Regions from separate parts of the Lysinibacillus sp. NPDC056232 genome, predicted to be linked through region 2. Evidence: riboswitches for the same ligand, from Rfam matches in the RefSeq annotation. Region 2 holds a riboswitch; the other holds the start of a gene.
What was found. Region 2 has a riboswitch for cobalamin ahead of ACFCYJ_RS06740 (hypothetical protein). Riboswitches for the same ligand answer to the same signal wherever they lie in the genome.

Region 1 (8,323 bases), on a different contig from region 2:
TACCTGTAGGATGCTCCGCTTTTCCCTTTATGAATTATCCCATTTTATAGGGCCTCGCTTGAGGGGTACTCTACTCGCTTCTTCACTCATATTTTTCAATGAGCTATGCTTTCGATAGTCGTTAGGCTTTTACTTTTGATTAATATATTTAAATCAAAAGATTTAGCACGGTGGGTTATCACATTGTGACTTTCCCCGTTTAACGGAGTTTTCGACAACCATTTCTGATTGAAGGTGCTACTATTAACACAAATTACTTGAGTAAACCATCCCTTCATGCTTATTCGGATTCATGCGATTGACTTCATCTCGATAGAACATAAACGGTACGCCTGTTTCAAGCTGTGAGCGCATAATACGCTTCATAATATCAATGGCTGGAACGACTTCACGACTTAACAATGGATTCGCGATACATTCCTCATATTTAGTACGGAAAGAACCGTCACCCTTTTTCTCATCGTAGTAATCCTCTAGTGAAAAGCCCATAACTTCTCGCACTTCATGTGGGTCAAATAAATGCCATTCCCCGCGCTCTTCTACCGTTTCCATAAATAAATCCGGTAAGCATAGCCCTGTGAAAATATCATGAGCACGTAAACGCTCATCCCCATTGTTTAAGCGTAAATCTAAAAACGTAAAGACGTCTTTATGCCAAACATCTAGATAGACAGCAATAGCTCCTTGTCGTTGACCTAGCTGATCGACTGAAACCGCCGTATTATTAAGTTGTTTAATCCATGGTAAAACACCACTTGATGCACCTTTAAAGCCTTTAATCGATGAGCCTCGGCTACGAATTTTGCCCATATAAACACCAATACCACCGCCGTACTTCGATAATGTTGCGACATCTGTATTCGTATCATAAATACTTTGTAAACTATCATCTACTGTATCGATAAAGCAGCTAGATAACTGACCATGCGTTTTACCTGCATTCGATAATGTTGGTGTGGCAACAGTCATATATAAATTACTCATTGCCCAGTAAGATTCATGTACTTTTTCTAAACGATTTTCTGTCTCATCCTGCATAAGAGTCATTGCAATGACCATCCATCGTTCCTGCGGTAGCTCCACTGGTGTTTTCGTGTAATCACGGACTACATAGCGGTCCATTAATGTTTTTAAACCAATATACGTAAACAACTCATCACGACTTGATTCTAGATAAGAAGCGAGTTCCTGAAGCTCCTGCTCACTATACTTTGTTGTTAAACTTTCATGATACAAACCAGCTTCTGTATAGTCTGCTAAATGTTCTGGGAAAACCTTATAAACATCTTTCACTGAGACACCACGACGCGTTGCAAATTGATCATATAGTTTTTCTAAATAAATTTGAGCTGCGACAAATGTCCAGTATGGCTCCTCCTCATCAATTAAGCTAAGCGTTTGTAAAATCATCGCATCCGCCCATGCTTCAAATGTGGCATTGTCGTTTTTTCGTAGCCAACGATCCGATAACCTTACAAAACTTTCAAGTTCATCCTCCGTATAACTTTTCTTGAGCTTAGCAATTTGCTGTTCGATTTGAATTGTCATGTATACATTCTCTCCCTTTCTTTCTCCAGCAACACAAAAAGCGATCACGCAACATCTATCGGTTACGTGATCGCTGTAAAATCGGAAATGGAAATGAAGGACATGCACACTAAGAAGTGGACAAATCTCTCGCCTCCACTTCTCAATCCCCGAAGAATGTGTTGCTGTCTTGAACAACTCGGCAGGTCTCCTGGCTCATGCTTCCTCCAAATGATGGCCTTCCCGTTCTTCACAGTGGCTAGTCATCATTTGTCAGCACTTACAGTTGCGGGGACAGCTTCGGCCTAAGATGACTCTTTTCCGAATTCCCTTTTAAACCACATTGGTACCGCTCGTCCAAATACTATATATAGTGTTTTAACTCCTAAACAAATCTAACATATTGTGTTTATTGTTGCAATAGGCGTTTTGCCCCTTGCAAGTTATAATGTGCTACTTTTTCTCGAAGCAAGCCCAATTACAATGCAGTTTTACGTAGTTTTTCAAAATTTCCAGGAAAATATTTTTGTGCTAGCTGCTCTTTTTCTAGCTGTATTCCTAGCAAAACTACTGCACATGGACCAGCCGTTTTCTCAACATCTAATGAACTTTTGACTTGTTGCTCGCCAAAAAGTCGGGTAAATTCTGCTTGCAGACCTTTTGATCCAACTGGCCAGACTTGCTGCACGATTCCCTCTTTCCACGCTTGAAAAATAGGTTGTAGCTGTGCGACATTTTCAGGCTGTGCAAGGATTTCATTGCCTACAAGCGGCATCCCATATGTGTACCAACTTAGCTGCTCATACTTAGTTACTGTGCGTTTCTGCTGCTCACCAAGCATCGTTATAGACAAACCTGATTGTAAAGTCGGCATATTGGACTCTGTGCTACCGTCTATTGGCGGACAAATAAGACTCACCTCATCAAAAACCTGCTGAATGCCTGCAATATAACGAGACCATGCAGCATCCCCTGAAAAATTAGCAAGTAAAATATGTCTTGGTAAAGCATTTGCAGCAAGCTGCTCTAAAAAAGTAACACGCGCCGTTAAGTATGCCGTTAGTTTGTCTGGGGCAGACACAACATCTTGTGGTTTTTCGCCAATTGCTGCGGCATTATCTGTTGTAGCAAACAGCTCACCTATTTTTATTGCATTTCTCAATGTACTCGACCTTCCTTACGCACAAACACCTTAGAGAGAATTGGCATCACAATTGCAACGATCACCAGATTTACGAGTGTTGCCAATGGAAGACTAGTCAGTGACGCCCAGTAAAATGCCGGACTAATGATAAAGTAAAATGGTAAAGGTGCCACAACGCCATTTAATATAAGTGCCACAGGCCATTTCCAGAAATGCATTCCTTTTTTATGCATTACCCCAAAGATCCATACAACAATAAACATTTCTACCGCGATAATAATATGTAGTGGCCCTAGAGGGAAGCCAGTAGTTAAGGCTGAGATAAAATGCCCAATGACTCCCGCAACCCCAGCTAATACTGGAGATAAAAATACAACGCTCAACAATGCAGGTGCAGAATCAAGCGCTGCAGTTGAAATAAATGTTGGAATTTTAATGACTGCACCCACTGCACAAATTGCTGCTACCATGGCAGTGAGCGTCAATTTCATTAATCTTTGTCGATCCATCCTATTTCCTCTTTCCTATAATATTTGGCTATACATTATAACTTGTGGTTGATTTCCGTTCCGGCTGGGTGCTTTGTTGTTGCTGTCGCTTCGCTTTCGCACAGATAAAACAATTGCTGTCGCTTCGCTTTCGCACAGAGCAAAGCTTCCTGGGGGCGTCCGATGAGCCGCTTCACTCGTTTTGCTCGCTCCAGGGTCTCGGGCCAACACGAGGTTGGTCACGAAGGCGTTATCACAGGACGTGATGGTTTTAGCCTTCGTTCCTCTATAGCTGATTCCCAAGGAGTCACCCAGCCTCCACTCCAATCAACTTATATACATAGCGTAGGTTTTAACAATCATCAACCCAAACATTTTTAATGAAAAGCCTTCTAAATTTTTCAAATCTATATCATTTGATTTGTTCCCCAATGCCGTACCAAATGCGTACGACTTGTTCGGCTTCAGCAAATAATGCCTGGTACAAACGCCCACATGTATCACGCAACAATCGTGCCTGTTTTTCCATTGGAACAACGCCACGTCCCATATCGGTCACTATTATATACAAAGCACAATTTTCTTCAAGTGTCTTTAGTCTTGTCAAAATATTTCTGACAAGGGGCTCATCATCCTCAAGATCTTGTGTTACGAGCCACTTCTCTATGTTTTTAATAACTAGTACATCACAGGTTGGAGTGCTATCAGGTAGAGTGCCATCCACTAGCTCAACGTTTTGACCTGCAAGTAATTTCATAACATAGTCGGTTTTTCCACTATAGGCTCCTCCGATAAAGACATGCATCTTGCTCCCTCCTCCCAAGCCTTTCTTGTAAACGTTAAAGAAAACATTTTATCATGCGGTGTTTGATAGGACCAAAAAGGTTGCTCAGTCGGTGCAAAGGCTACGAGAAGTGCTCGAATTACGCCACCATGGACAACGAGATGATAAACATCCTCCCCTTTTGGTAATACTGTGAACCCTTCCTTAACACGTGCACAAAAGACATCAAAGCCTTCTCCCCTTGGAGGCGGTGACTGTACAGGATCATCTAACCATGCACAATAACGACGATTGGATTGTAAGTCCTCATATGTGAGCCCTTCAAAATCTCCGAAATTCGACTCTCGAAATCTCCTATCAGACACGTATGTTGCATTCGGAAAATAATGGGCAGCTGTTTCCCTACAGCGCAGTAAATCACTACCATACACCTTCGTGACATCTTGATCTACAATAGTAAGTAAAGATGCATCAGCTAATGAAGAATCTGTCCAGCCGATATAACGCTTCTCCAAATTTTCCTTTGTTGGTGCATGTCTCATTAAGTGCACAGTAACAACGTCACCCACAGTACAACCTCCATTCCTTCAATTGATGCCCCGAGTAAATCTCCCGAAACACCACCAAAGTTGCGCACAGTAAATTGCCGAAAGACTAAAAAGGCAATCGCTAATACAGCCATCAACACGAATGGAACCAGTGTGAAGCCCGTTACAAACAACAAGCTACTGTATGCTACAACTAATGTTAAAAACATAAAGCAAATAAGTAAACCCGGCTTAATATGTGTTTTAAAAAAGTAGGCAAGCCCCTTTTCCTTTGAGCACTTGAGTGACATAAAATAAAAGCTCATACCTACTCGTGTACATAACGGAATAAACACAAGCATCCACAGTGCTAACTTATGCTGTACGAATAATTCGTGAAGTATGACAAATTTACCAAGGACTAAAAATAGCACTGAAAGCACACCAAATGCACCAACACGTGGATCATCTAAAATTTCAAGCCGCTTCTCACGATCTCGGTAGGAAAAATACGCATCCCCCATATCAATAAAACCGTCTAAATGTAAACCACCAGTAAATAAGGCAAATAATGCGATAATCACAAAAGAAAGCAAGACCTCACTGCTTGCCGTCCATTCCGTTAAACCATAGATCACCGCTGCCACTACGGTACCCATGAGTGCCCCTATCCACGGTAAAAAGGCGAACATCCCTGTAATCGTTGCCTTCGTTAAAGGAATTTCTTTATGTACCGGCAAAACTGTAAAAAATTGAAATGCAAGTTGTATGCTATGCCAGAAATTTTTCATCGTCTTGCCACCTTCTTTTTATTTTCAAAGCGTCATTCATTATTTCCATTTCTTTACGACACCATAGTTTATTTCATACGCCTCATCTGCTATGGACACGAACCATTGATGTAATTCCCCAAGGATTTGTCGGTATAATTCTACTTCCTCGTTCGTATATGGAGGCTCATCGAATAATTCGTTCGAGACGATAAAAAACGTCACTCTTTTCTCAAGTAACGTCCTTACCGCCTTTTTTAAAACCTCAAGCTTCTTTTCTAAACAGCCGGGCTGCTCCACACATGGAGTTCCTGTGTCAAAACCCTCGTAAAACGCATTTGTTAGCCATGTCGTAACACAGTCCCATAACACGACATCTCCATCGGTCAGTTTATACAGGGTATCTGCGATTGCATAAGGTGCTTCTATCGTCAGCCACTCGATATTTTGTGCTTGTCTGTCTGCCTGATGTCGTATGATCCGCTTCTCCATTTCACGATCCAACGCTACACCGGAAGCAATATAAATAAGTCGTTGTGCTTGCATAAACTCTGTTTGATAGTGAGTAACAGCCGCTTTTTCAGCAAAGTGGGATTTACCACTGCGTACTCCCCCAGTAATGAAAATTAGTGGCAATGGTTACGCCTCCTATTGTAAATGTTGAATGTTACCGATTTCTTTAACGAGCCATTGTTGCCGGGCTTGTTCAATAATCGTTACACTTGTACCATGAATAAATGGCTCTGCCCACAGCTGATCGACGCTTCGCCCTAAAATAGCGTTAATAATACATTTAATCGTTACAGCGTGGGACACAATTAACACATTATTCTCTGGATATTTTTCTGCAATTTTCTTTAACGTAAACATCGCTCGTTCTGTTACCGTACCAAAGCTTTCCGTATGAGTTGCGACGAATTGTCCAGGATTATCGGTATATAATTCATAATCAGGATGAGAAGTCATGATGTCCTCGACTGTTTTCCCTTGCCAATCTCCTAAAAAAATCTCCCGTAAATTATCCTCATAATAAAGTGGAAGCAGTTGATCAGCTAGAAGAATTTGCATGGTTTCCTTAGCACGACCACTTGAACTGCTAATTGCCGCTGTAAAAGAGCAATTTTTCAAATGATCTCGAAGTTTTTCTGCATGTAAAATGCCCTTTTCGGATAACGGCGAATCTAGCCATCCCTGTAGTCGCTGCTCTTTATTCCACATCGTTTCACCATGTCTTATTAAATAAAAAGTCGTCACCTTTGTCACCCCTAATTTGCGTTAAACCACGCCTGTAAACAATTCTGTAAATACGTCATGGCTACAATATCTTTAATCCCAATACGGAACCATTCACCATTTAAGCCCATAAAGTTTTTTGTATGCCGCAGCACGACGCCTTTTGATAAACAATATGTAAAAAATGTATCTGCTTGCTGATTTTTCGGTAATGCAAAACATACATAATTCGTTACACTATTTGTCACCTGACAACCATTTTCTTGTAAATAGCTCTGCAGCGCTTCCCGTTGATTTTTAGCATAGGCAATAGCTTGCTCACAATATACATGCTCATCTAAACAGCCTGTACCGATAACGAGGGCAAAGGCATTCAAGTTCCAATGCGGTAGGATAGACTTTAGATCAGCAACAACTACTGGGCTCGCCACTAAATAGCCTAGGCGTAATCCTGGAATCGCATACATTTTTGTCATCGAACGAACGATGATCAGATGAGGATTTTCTGCCACATGCTGGATTAATGAATAGGCTTCATCTACCCAGTCAATAAATGCCTCATCAATGACAAGCTCACAATTGACCTTTGCACCGTGAGAGATTAATTCGAGAAGCTCTTCTTTCTTTGGCAGCACTCCCGTCGGATTGTTCGGAGTACAAATATATAAAGCATCTGCGTTCACCATTTCACGCTTCAGACGCTCCAACGGCAATGTGTAGTGAACAATATCCTCAACAATAATCGGCACAATTTCAGCGCCTACTGCTGTTAATGTTCGTTCATATTCTGAAAAAGTAGGATGTACGATAATAACACGTTTATTGGCGTAGCGTCTAACGAGAACACTAAAAAGCTCGGATGCACCATTACCTAGTAATATAGAATCTTTCTGCACAGCATGAAAAGCTGTCACCTTTGATAAAAACGGCTCACCGTCCGGATCTGGATAACGTTGAATAAGCGGATAAAATGTCCGCCAACGTGCCTCAACAAACGGAGGCGGCCCTGCGGAATTCACATTTTCACTAAAATCATACACCTCTTCAGGCATAACAAGCCCTAGCTGATGATAAACATTTTGCGGATTTGCTCCGTGATTAGGTAATTGCAAAAATTAACACCTCCATTGATAACATGACTAACGTAAAGAGCAAGGTCGCAATGCGCATATGAATCACAGACGTTGCGATATGCTCTTTTGTTAATGGAACTAATTTCTCGCCCATTATTGCTCGATAAGAAACGACACCCTGATATGTATTTTTTCCACCAAGTTGTACACCTAATTGAACAGCTGTAGCTGCCTCTAAATAACCACTATTAGGACTTGGATGCTTTTTCGCATCCTGTGCCCACCGTTTTAAGCGCTTCCCGAGAGATGCATTCGTTTCATTTTTCGTCCCTAGCACCATCAGTAGACCAGTTAATCGACTAGGAATAAAATTTAGTACATCGTCTAGCTTCGCAGCAAACATACCAAAATCTTTATATTTTTCGTTTTTATAGCCAATCATAGAGTCTAACGTATTGACGGCTTTATAGCCCCATAACCCTATTGCGCCAAATAAAAAGGCATAAAATAACGGAGCTGTTACGCCATCACTCGTATTTTCTGAGACCGTCTCCACAACACCACGAACAATCTCATCCTCGTCAAGCTTCTCCGTATCACGACCAACTATCCAAGAAAGCTTCACACGAGCTTCAGCAAAATCACCTTTAACGAGCGGTTCATAGACAGCCATCGCCGCTTCCTTCAAACTACGCTGTGCTAGTCCAATCCCAATTAGTAAGCCCTCTACTACTATGCAAAATAGCGGGCTAACCTGATAGCTTAGAAGTAAAATAG
Region 2 (8,323 bases):
GCCAGGCGCGTTTGTTTATGAGTTAGCTGATGGAATACTTCTATAGCATCGCCCACAGCGTAAATAGAAGGATCGGATGTTACATAATTAGCATCAACTTGAATGCCGCCGAGTTCACCTATTGCCAGTCCGGCTTCATTCGCTAAAGAGGTTTCGGGACGAACGCCGATAGCTAATACGACAGCCTGTGCTTTCAATTGTTTACCGGAACTCAATTTTACATAATCTGCTGTAACCTTAGCTAGACCATCATTGACGATGACATTAATTCCTTTATCCATCATTTCTTTGTGTAATATTTGTGCCATATCATAATCAAAGGGCATCATGATTTGTTGACTAAATTCAACGAGTGAGACATTAAAACCGGCAAGCTGTAAATTTTCTGCAACCTCGACACCTATAAATCCGCCACCGATGACAGCAATATCCTGTATGTCATCGCTCTGGATATAACGATTTAAACGGTCTATATCCACGACATTACGAACAGTAAAAACGTGTGAAGAATGAACGCCATCCAAGTTTGGAACAATTGGACCCGCACCAGGAGATAACACTAACGTATCGTAGCTTTCTGCATACTCAGTGCCGGTAGTTAAATCCTTTACAGTAATGCTTTTTTCTTTTCGATTAATATGTAAAACTTCTTGATTAACACGAGCTTTAATTTTGTATTTTGATTGAAAGGCTTGTGGTGTCATTAAGATTAATTTGTCGCTGTTATCAACAATTCCACTTAGGTGAAATGGTAAAGAGCAATTTGAGAATGAAACGTTCGGTCCTTTTTCAAACATTATAATCTCAGCCTGTTCATCGAGGCGACGAATACGCGCAGCGGTCGAGGCACCACCTGCGACACCACCAACTACTAAAAATTTTTTACTCATGTGTAAGCACATCCTTTTCTTGTAGTATACATACAGGGGTATGTTGTGTATAAATCAAAAGTTTTCTGGCGTTAACAATGAATAAAATTGTGGATAACTATTGATTTAAATAGATGATATACCCTGTTAGGTATTTTATCAACAAAAATTACTGATTAAAAATCGTTGTAAGTGGATAAATACTAAAAAAGTAAACAAATAGACAAAATTTTGGGGATAAACCTAGGAGTAAAAGAAATTAAGTACCCAGATTTGGTTATCACTAAAATTGGGGATGACAGTCGGGACGGAAATGAACCCGCGTTAGGATGATGAGCCTTAGATTTGTTATACTAGCAATATTAGGAAGTAGCATCGGAGGTGACGCTGTTGATTTTTTTGAAATTTTTAATCCAAATCATTGTTGTATCAGGGCTTATTTATTTTGTCAGTGGTCGATTAATTGGTTCAAACATTAATTTTATGCGTAGGGTTCTTTCTGTAGTCATTAGTGTGACGCTAACGTCCTTTGTTTATTGGTATACCTATTTACGCCATACAGATTTTTTATATGAACCGATGATGCAAACCGTGACAGAGGTCAGTACACTTATTTGGATTGGTAGCATGCTACTCATTTCGATGCTGCTCTATCTTGTTTTTGAGCTTTTCGATTCAAGTGGTATTACAGCTAGAGATGGTCGAAATGGGAAAAAGAATTTATTCTTGCGTATTCGTAGCTACTGGCGACAACAAAAGCGCTTACGTCAGGTGTTTAAAATAGCTGTAACAAATGGCGTTGTTCAAACAATCAAATACGCAAGACAACGAGAAAATGAAAAGGAGCTTGCCGTTGCTTTAAGGGTAACTTTGGAGCAATGTGGTGGGATATTTATTAAATTTGGTCAGGTACTTTCTACACGTAAGGAACTATTTTCGCCTACCTTTATTGACGAGTTAGAGAGGCTACAGGATAGTGTGAAGCCTCTACCGTCAGAGCAGGTAACGCAAATTTTAGAAGATTCACTTCCGAAGCCTTTGAATGAAATTTTTGCAAGCTTTCAAATGGAACCTATTGCGGCAGCATCTATTGGACAAGTTCATAAGGCACGATTGAAAAATTTTGACGAAGTCGTGGTGAAGATACTGCGTCCAGAAGTGAAGGGATTCATGCGAGACGATCTTGAAATTTTAGAGGAATTTGCTAATTGGCTTTCTAATAAATCTACATGGGCTGAGTCACTTGGTTTTCGAGAGCTTGCTAAAGGATTTGCAGATGGGTTACGCGAGGAAATTCATTTAGATATTGAGGCTCGTAATACATTGCAGGTGACAAATGCTCTTGCCAAAAGCGAATATAAGGTGAGGATTCCTAAAATCTATACAGAATATTATAATGAAAATGTTATTGTCATGGAATATGTACGGGGGAAAAGTGTTGCTAATGCTGCTGCTGAATTTAACCGAGTAGAATGTGATCGTAAGCTGTTTGCGCGGACTGTTTTATATTCCTTCTTTGAGCAGATGCTTCTTTCAGGTATCTTTCATGCAGATCCGCATCCAGGAAATATTCATATTGATGAGACGGATGGCACACCGATACTGCTTGATTTTGGAGCTGTTGGCCGTTTGGGAGCTACTCAACAAGAGGGCTTAAAGCTATTTTTAATGGGGATTCAGCTAAATGATTCAAGTATTTTATATGACGGCTTAACACTATTGGTTGAAAATGCTGATCATGCAGACCGTGCAAAGATGGAGCAAGCCATTGATCAAATTCTCTTGAAAATCTCTTACGTGGATCGGATTCCAACAGAGGAATTGATACATGCGTTATTTACAGTTGTTCGTGATTTCGGTCTTGCTTTCTATCCCGCAGTAGGTTTAGCGCTGCGTTCCTTAGTAACATTGGATGGCACATTACGGGTAATTGACCCAAGATTTGATATTTTTACAGAAGCGAAAGATTTTTCATCCGCATATATGCGAGCATCCTTCCTGAAGCCATTTAAAGAACCGATGGCAACAAAGGAACGTTTACAAGAAGAATTATCTATGCTTATTCCGACATTGCGCAAAATGCCAAGACGAGTTGACCAACTTATTCAACGGATAGAGAGTGGGAAAATTATCTTACATCACGATGTTTTTTCGGATGAGGATAATGCTCGTTTTATTACCAATCTGTTTTCCCGTTTCGTCTTGCTCCTCGTTGGTATTACCTTTGGCATTATTTCTGTAGCACTTTTAGCAATCTCACAATTTATTCATGACACGTACGCTGTTTACTTAAATACAGCCGCATACTTAGGATTATTTTTGTGTGCCATTCTTTTAGTACGTCTTTCTATCCAAGCGTTGCGTTCTATGAAGCAATAGAAGCGCTTGTTTATGGATACACATTATTTATAGGTAGGGGAAATGTTCCCTTACCTTTTTTTATATTAAAAATGTTCTCTAGAAATATTACAAAAACATTACAAAACAAAGAGTGGGTCTGTTGGTAAAGTAGTTATAATCGTTGATATGTAGAATAAAACGTAATTTTGTAGAATTTATTAGAATTTACATGAATATTACAAGAATGTTGCGAGTTTTACTAAACCATTAAAAAGGCGCGAAATAGTATAAAAGTTATGCTAATAGTGCTAGACTTTAAAAGGCTAATAAAATATAAGATTAAATAAAAGAATCGTTCCAATGATTACATTAAAATTCTAAGGACGAAATTGACTAGTGAAGGGGAAGAATAACGTGGGTAAGCGCAATAAATGGCGTAAGTCGATGGTGCTAGCATTAGCACTAGCTGGCGGCTTATTATTTAATACAGTTCAACCAACCGTAGTGCACGCAGAAGAAACATCTCAACAAATGATGGATAAGAAAGCTAAAATAGATACAGAGGTTAAAAAGCTACAAGAAGAATTAACTAAACTACAAAAAGAGATCGATGAAAAAGTAAAAGTATTTAACAAAGTACAAGCAGATATTAAAGAAGTTGATGCAAATATTGTAGATACTAAAAAACGTATTGAGCAACGTTCAGCGATTTTAAGTGATCGTATGGCTGCATACCAAGCTCAAGATAATACTGTGGGCATTTATTTAAATGCTGTTCTTGAATCAAAAAGCTTTGCAGATTTAATGGACCGTGTCGTAGCGGTAAAAACATTAATGGATGCTGACCAAGAATTAGTAGATCAACAAGAAGCGGATAAGGCTAACTTAGAGAAACAAAAAGCAACATTAGATGAAAAACAAAAAGAGCTTCAAAAGCAATTCCAAGAGCTTCAACAAAAGGAAAGCGAAATGGAAGTAAAAAAAGCTGAAAATGAAGCGAAATCTCTTGCATTAAAGGCACAAATTGCAACGAAGCAAGAAGAAGAGCGTTTAGAAGCAGAACGTAAAGCAGCAGAGGAAGAGGCAGCTCGTTTACGTGCACTTCAAGCAGCTACTCCAGTTGTACAAGCAACAAACAACAATAATAACAATAACAGTGACACTAACACTAACACTAACGATAATAGCAACAGCAATAGCAACGCTAACAATAGTAGCAAAGCTAACAATGTAAAATCACCACAAAAAGTCGTTGTTGGTTCTGGATCAGGCACTGCATCTTCAGGTGATGCTATTTCAACTGCGAAGCAATTCCTGGGTCGTAGCTATGTTTGGGGCGGTAGTAACCCATCGACAGGATTCGACTGTTCTGGTCTTGTGCAATGGTCTTACAAACAAGCAGGCGTATCTTTACCACGTACAGCATCACAACAATATTTAGCAACACAACGTATTTCAGCAAGCGAAGCACGTGTAGGCGACCTAGTATTCTTCAGCTATGGTTCAGGTATAGCGCATGTAGGTATTTACTTAGGAAACAACACGATGATTGATGCTCAAAATAAAGGTGTTGTCATTGAATCACTTGATTGGTGGAATCAATATCTAGTAGGCTTCGGTCGTATTTAATAAGCCTTACTATTATATAGACGATTTAAATTAGCAAAAAGGTTATCTTTGTAAAAGAAATTACAAAGATAGCCTTTTTTATTATTTGACGGTATTGGAGATTAACCTTAAAAACCATCTGATTAAAATATAGCTAAGATCCTATGAGTAAACCTATCAGGCAAACAGATGTGGTTATCCATTAATTTAGGCTCGACTACTCGACCAATAATGAGTAAAATAACTTCTAAGATGAATAAATTTACATAAGTAGATATATTTACTACTATAGTCCCGGTTACAAAAATGATAGTGGAGCCGAGAAAAGCAATTACATCAATTATTCATATTATGATTGTCATCGTTATTGCGTATTTTACTTGTATTAAATCGAAGGCTAATAAGTGTGTGATACCTCCAATAAAAAAAGCTAACAAGTAAAGTATGTCTTCATACAGCTAAAAGAAAGGATTCCTTGCATATTGAACCTCACTTCTGATAATTTTGAAATATACAATTAGGGATCTTGCTTTGAAATTATAATTATTTGAGACTTTTATTTTGTAGTAGCAAAGTAACGAATGATGGGAAATGAGAAAACACTTACAAGTGCATTATTTTTTTTCGTTCTGAAACAATAAAGGTAGGGATGAATCATGGAAAAAGAGATTTTGCAACTTTTTAGTAATTTAACAGAGCGTGACCGTGATATTCAATACAAATCATACGAAGAATTATTGAAAATTATGCAGGAACCAGTTGATTGGACATATTCAGTTTGGGAACAACTTGTTCAGACACTTACATACAAAAATGGCCATGTGCGTGCAAGTGCTGCACAATTTTTATGCGCATTGGCAGCAAAAAGTGATCCTGAAGAAAGAGTATTAGAGGACTTCTTAAAGGTTTGGGCAGTAACGTATGATGAAGAAACAGTAACTGCGAGGCATACTTTACAGGCAATTTGGAAAATAGGCTTAGCAGGGCAGGTACAAAGAGATTTAGTCGTATCATATTTGGCTAAAAGGTATCAAACATGTTTAGACGAAAAGCATCCGACATTAATACGCTATGATATTATTGTATCCTTTAAAAAGCTATTCGATGCAACGAATGACCCAAAACTACTAGACATTGCACAGCGTTTAATTGAGGAAGAGAAAGATGTTAAATCCAAAAAGAAATATAAGACTGCCATCCGGTAAAAGTTATTTGGCTAATTTTCCGCAAATTCTCTCGTTAAGAGATCGTTTTTATAACGTATTAAAAAATAAAATGCTTTACTCTATGAAGCATAACAAATATCTGCACGAGCAGGATGAATACCCATGAGGGCAGTGAATATATCCGTGTGCATAAGGTAATACCTGCATGATTTTTATCCATCGTCATTTGTTTATTCTAAATTCCACAGCTATTTTTTCCTATCAATCTATGTTAAACTGCATTACAAGTGAATAATTCTTGCAGAATAAGGGTGCTGAACTATAGCATAATCGGGAATTCGGTGAAAAACCGAAGCTGTTTCCGCAACTGTAAGTACAGGAATCATAAAGATATACCACTGTCGAATTATTCGATGGGAAGGTTTTTTATGACTCACAACGTGATTGAATGAACTGTACAAGCCAGGAGACCGACCTTTGTTTGAACGTATAGATAACTCTTCGGAAGCTAGGAGAATATGCGGCAAATACATAGGCTATGTCGTATCTAGGCGACACTATTTATGTTATTTTTCGTTGTTTCCATAGAAGTGGGAACAACGTTTTTTTTATGTACACTTATAATTCACCTAATGTAAGCCGAGGTGTTAATAAAGTAAGAATTTTTCACGAAGGAAAGCGGGGACTTAGATTTGAAAAAAGATGCACGTTATTCTTGTTATCCATTTATGCGTGAAAAGGCATCGACAGTAGATTTTGAAATTCGAACGGATAGCCTAACAACACATATTGGTGTAGCAATGGCGGCGGTGAAAAAAGAAACGGTAGAGGTAGTAGCAGATGATTTGCTAGCCATTTTGCCAATGGCTTACCATGTAAATGGCTCAGTCCGAGGTAAATTAGCAGTAACCGAAGATGATTTGACTTGGCTAAGTGATCGCTATGATTTCTATGTTAGTCATGTTAAGGATGAAATACAAAACTTTGTATTACCTCAAGGAACAGAGGCGTCTACTGCATTACATTTATGCCGTAGTGAAGCGAAAAAATCTTATCGCGTTTTGCACAAAGTGTCTGAAGAACGCGAAGTACCAGCTATTCTCTTTGATTATTTAGGATTGCTAGCCAATGTATTGTTTGTAATGGCTGTCTATATGAATCAGATTGCTGGTATTGCTGAAATACCGTTTATTAGTAAGTCATACCCGATGAAAAAGAAAAAGGAGAATCAATGAAATGAAGAAAATGTTTAAGCTACAATGGCTTTCTGTGCTGATGCTGGCCCTCGTATTAGTTGGCTGTGGGGCGAAAGAAGATACGAATAAAGAGACTGCTTCTAAAGAAGATCAACAAGTTGAGAAAACTAGTTATAAAGTTAAGGATGACCGTGGCGTAGAAGTAGAGTTTGCTGCAGTACCTAAAACTATTGTTTCCTTACAACCGAGTAATACAGAAATTTTATTTGCTCTAGGTGTTGGCGATAATATCGTTGGTGCAACAGAATTTGATACGTACCCAGAAGAAGCACAAAAAATTGAGCGCGTTTCTAATTCTACAATATTCAATAGTGAGCGTATTTTAGCCCTAAAGCCAGATGTTGTTATTGCCTATACAACAGGAGGCGATGAAGAAAATTTAAATGCTTTAAAAGGTCTCGAAGATGCGGGTATTAAAGTATTTGCCATTCAATCAGCTAAATCATTTGATGATGTCTATGGGGATATCGAACAAATCGCAACAGTTATGGGAATCAAAGATAAAGGCGACAAGTTAAATGCAGATATTAAAGCTAAAATTGTTGAAGTCCAAGAAAAAGTTAAAGATGTGAAAAAACAAAAAAATATCTACTTAGAGATTAGTCCAAAGCCAGTCATCTATACAGCTGGTTCTGATACATTCCAACAAGAGATTTTAAATGCTGCACATGTGAACAACGTTTTTGCTGACCTTGAAAGCTGGGCACAGGTATCTGAGGAAGATGTCATTGCGAAAAATCCAGAAGTCATTTTAACAACAGTAGACAATGTGAAAAACTCAGCGGAAGAAATTCTTTCTCGTGATGGATGGAATTCAATCACGGCCATTCAAAATAAAGCTGTTTACTATATTGATACTGATATTTCAAACCGTCCAGGTCCACGTATTGGTGAAGCTGTTGAGTTAATAGCAAAAGCGGTATATCCTGAGTCATTTAAATAGTTTATATCGAAAAATAGTATTTTGGAGCTGTCCTTTATCAAGGGCAGCTTTTTTTATGGATAAGAAGGAGACTTACTACGCTTGGATGAAAAAGTAATCGGGAAAGGTGGATAACTGCTCCGCTTGTGTGGGAAAGTGATC

Region 1: linked by a shared signal. The riboswitch ahead of ACFCYJ_RS12570 (ribonucleotide reductase N-terminal alpha domain-containing protein) and the one ahead of ACFCYJ_RS06740 (hypothetical protein) in region 2 are both predicted to bind cobalamin.

Annotation. Positions count from the first base shown of each region.
Region 1 is NZ_JBHJTF010000014.1:42,376-50,698, reverse strand. Features, by position in the region: partial or broken gene ACFCYJ_RS12570 (ribonucleotide reductase N-terminal alpha domain-containing protein) at 247-1,548, opposite strand; cobalamin riboswitch at 1,711-1,896, opposite strand; gene ACFCYJ_RS12565 (hypothetical protein) at 2,006-2,689, opposite strand; gene ACFCYJ_RS12560 (ECF transporter S component) at 2,686-3,180, opposite strand; gene ACFCYJ_RS12555 (hypothetical protein) at 3,216-3,356, opposite strand; gene ACFCYJ_RS12550 (hypothetical protein) at 3,343-3,540, shown strand; gene ACFCYJ_RS12545 (bifunctional adenosylcobinamide kinase/adenosylcobinamide-phosphate guanylyltransferase) at 3,572-3,964, opposite strand; gene ACFCYJ_RS12540 (histidine phosphatase family protein) at 3,913-4,512, opposite strand; gene cobS (adenosylcobinamide-GDP ribazoletransferase) at 4,485-5,261, opposite strand; gene ACFCYJ_RS12530 (bifunctional adenosylcobinamide kinase/adenosylcobinamide-phosphate guanylyltransferase) at 5,301-5,876, opposite strand; gene ACFCYJ_RS12525 (histidine phosphatase family protein) at 5,889-6,494, opposite strand; gene ACFCYJ_RS12520 (pyridoxal phosphate-dependent aminotransferase) at 6,506-7,585, opposite strand; gene cbiB (adenosylcobinamide-phosphate synthase CbiB) at 7,572-8,323, opposite strand, start outside.
Region 2 is NZ_JBHJTF010000006.1:63,321-71,643, forward strand. Features, by position in the region: gene ACFCYJ_RS06720 (FAD-dependent oxidoreductase) at 1-890, opposite strand, end outside; gene ACFCYJ_RS06725 (ABC1 kinase family protein) at 1,260-3,248, shown strand; gene ACFCYJ_RS06730 (C40 family peptidase) at 3,606-4,838, shown strand; gene ACFCYJ_RS06735 (hypothetical protein) at 5,474-6,022, shown strand; cobalamin riboswitch at 6,275-6,476, shown strand; gene ACFCYJ_RS06740 (hypothetical protein) at 6,676-7,218, shown strand; gene ACFCYJ_RS06745 (helical backbone metal receptor) at 7,220-8,182, shown strand.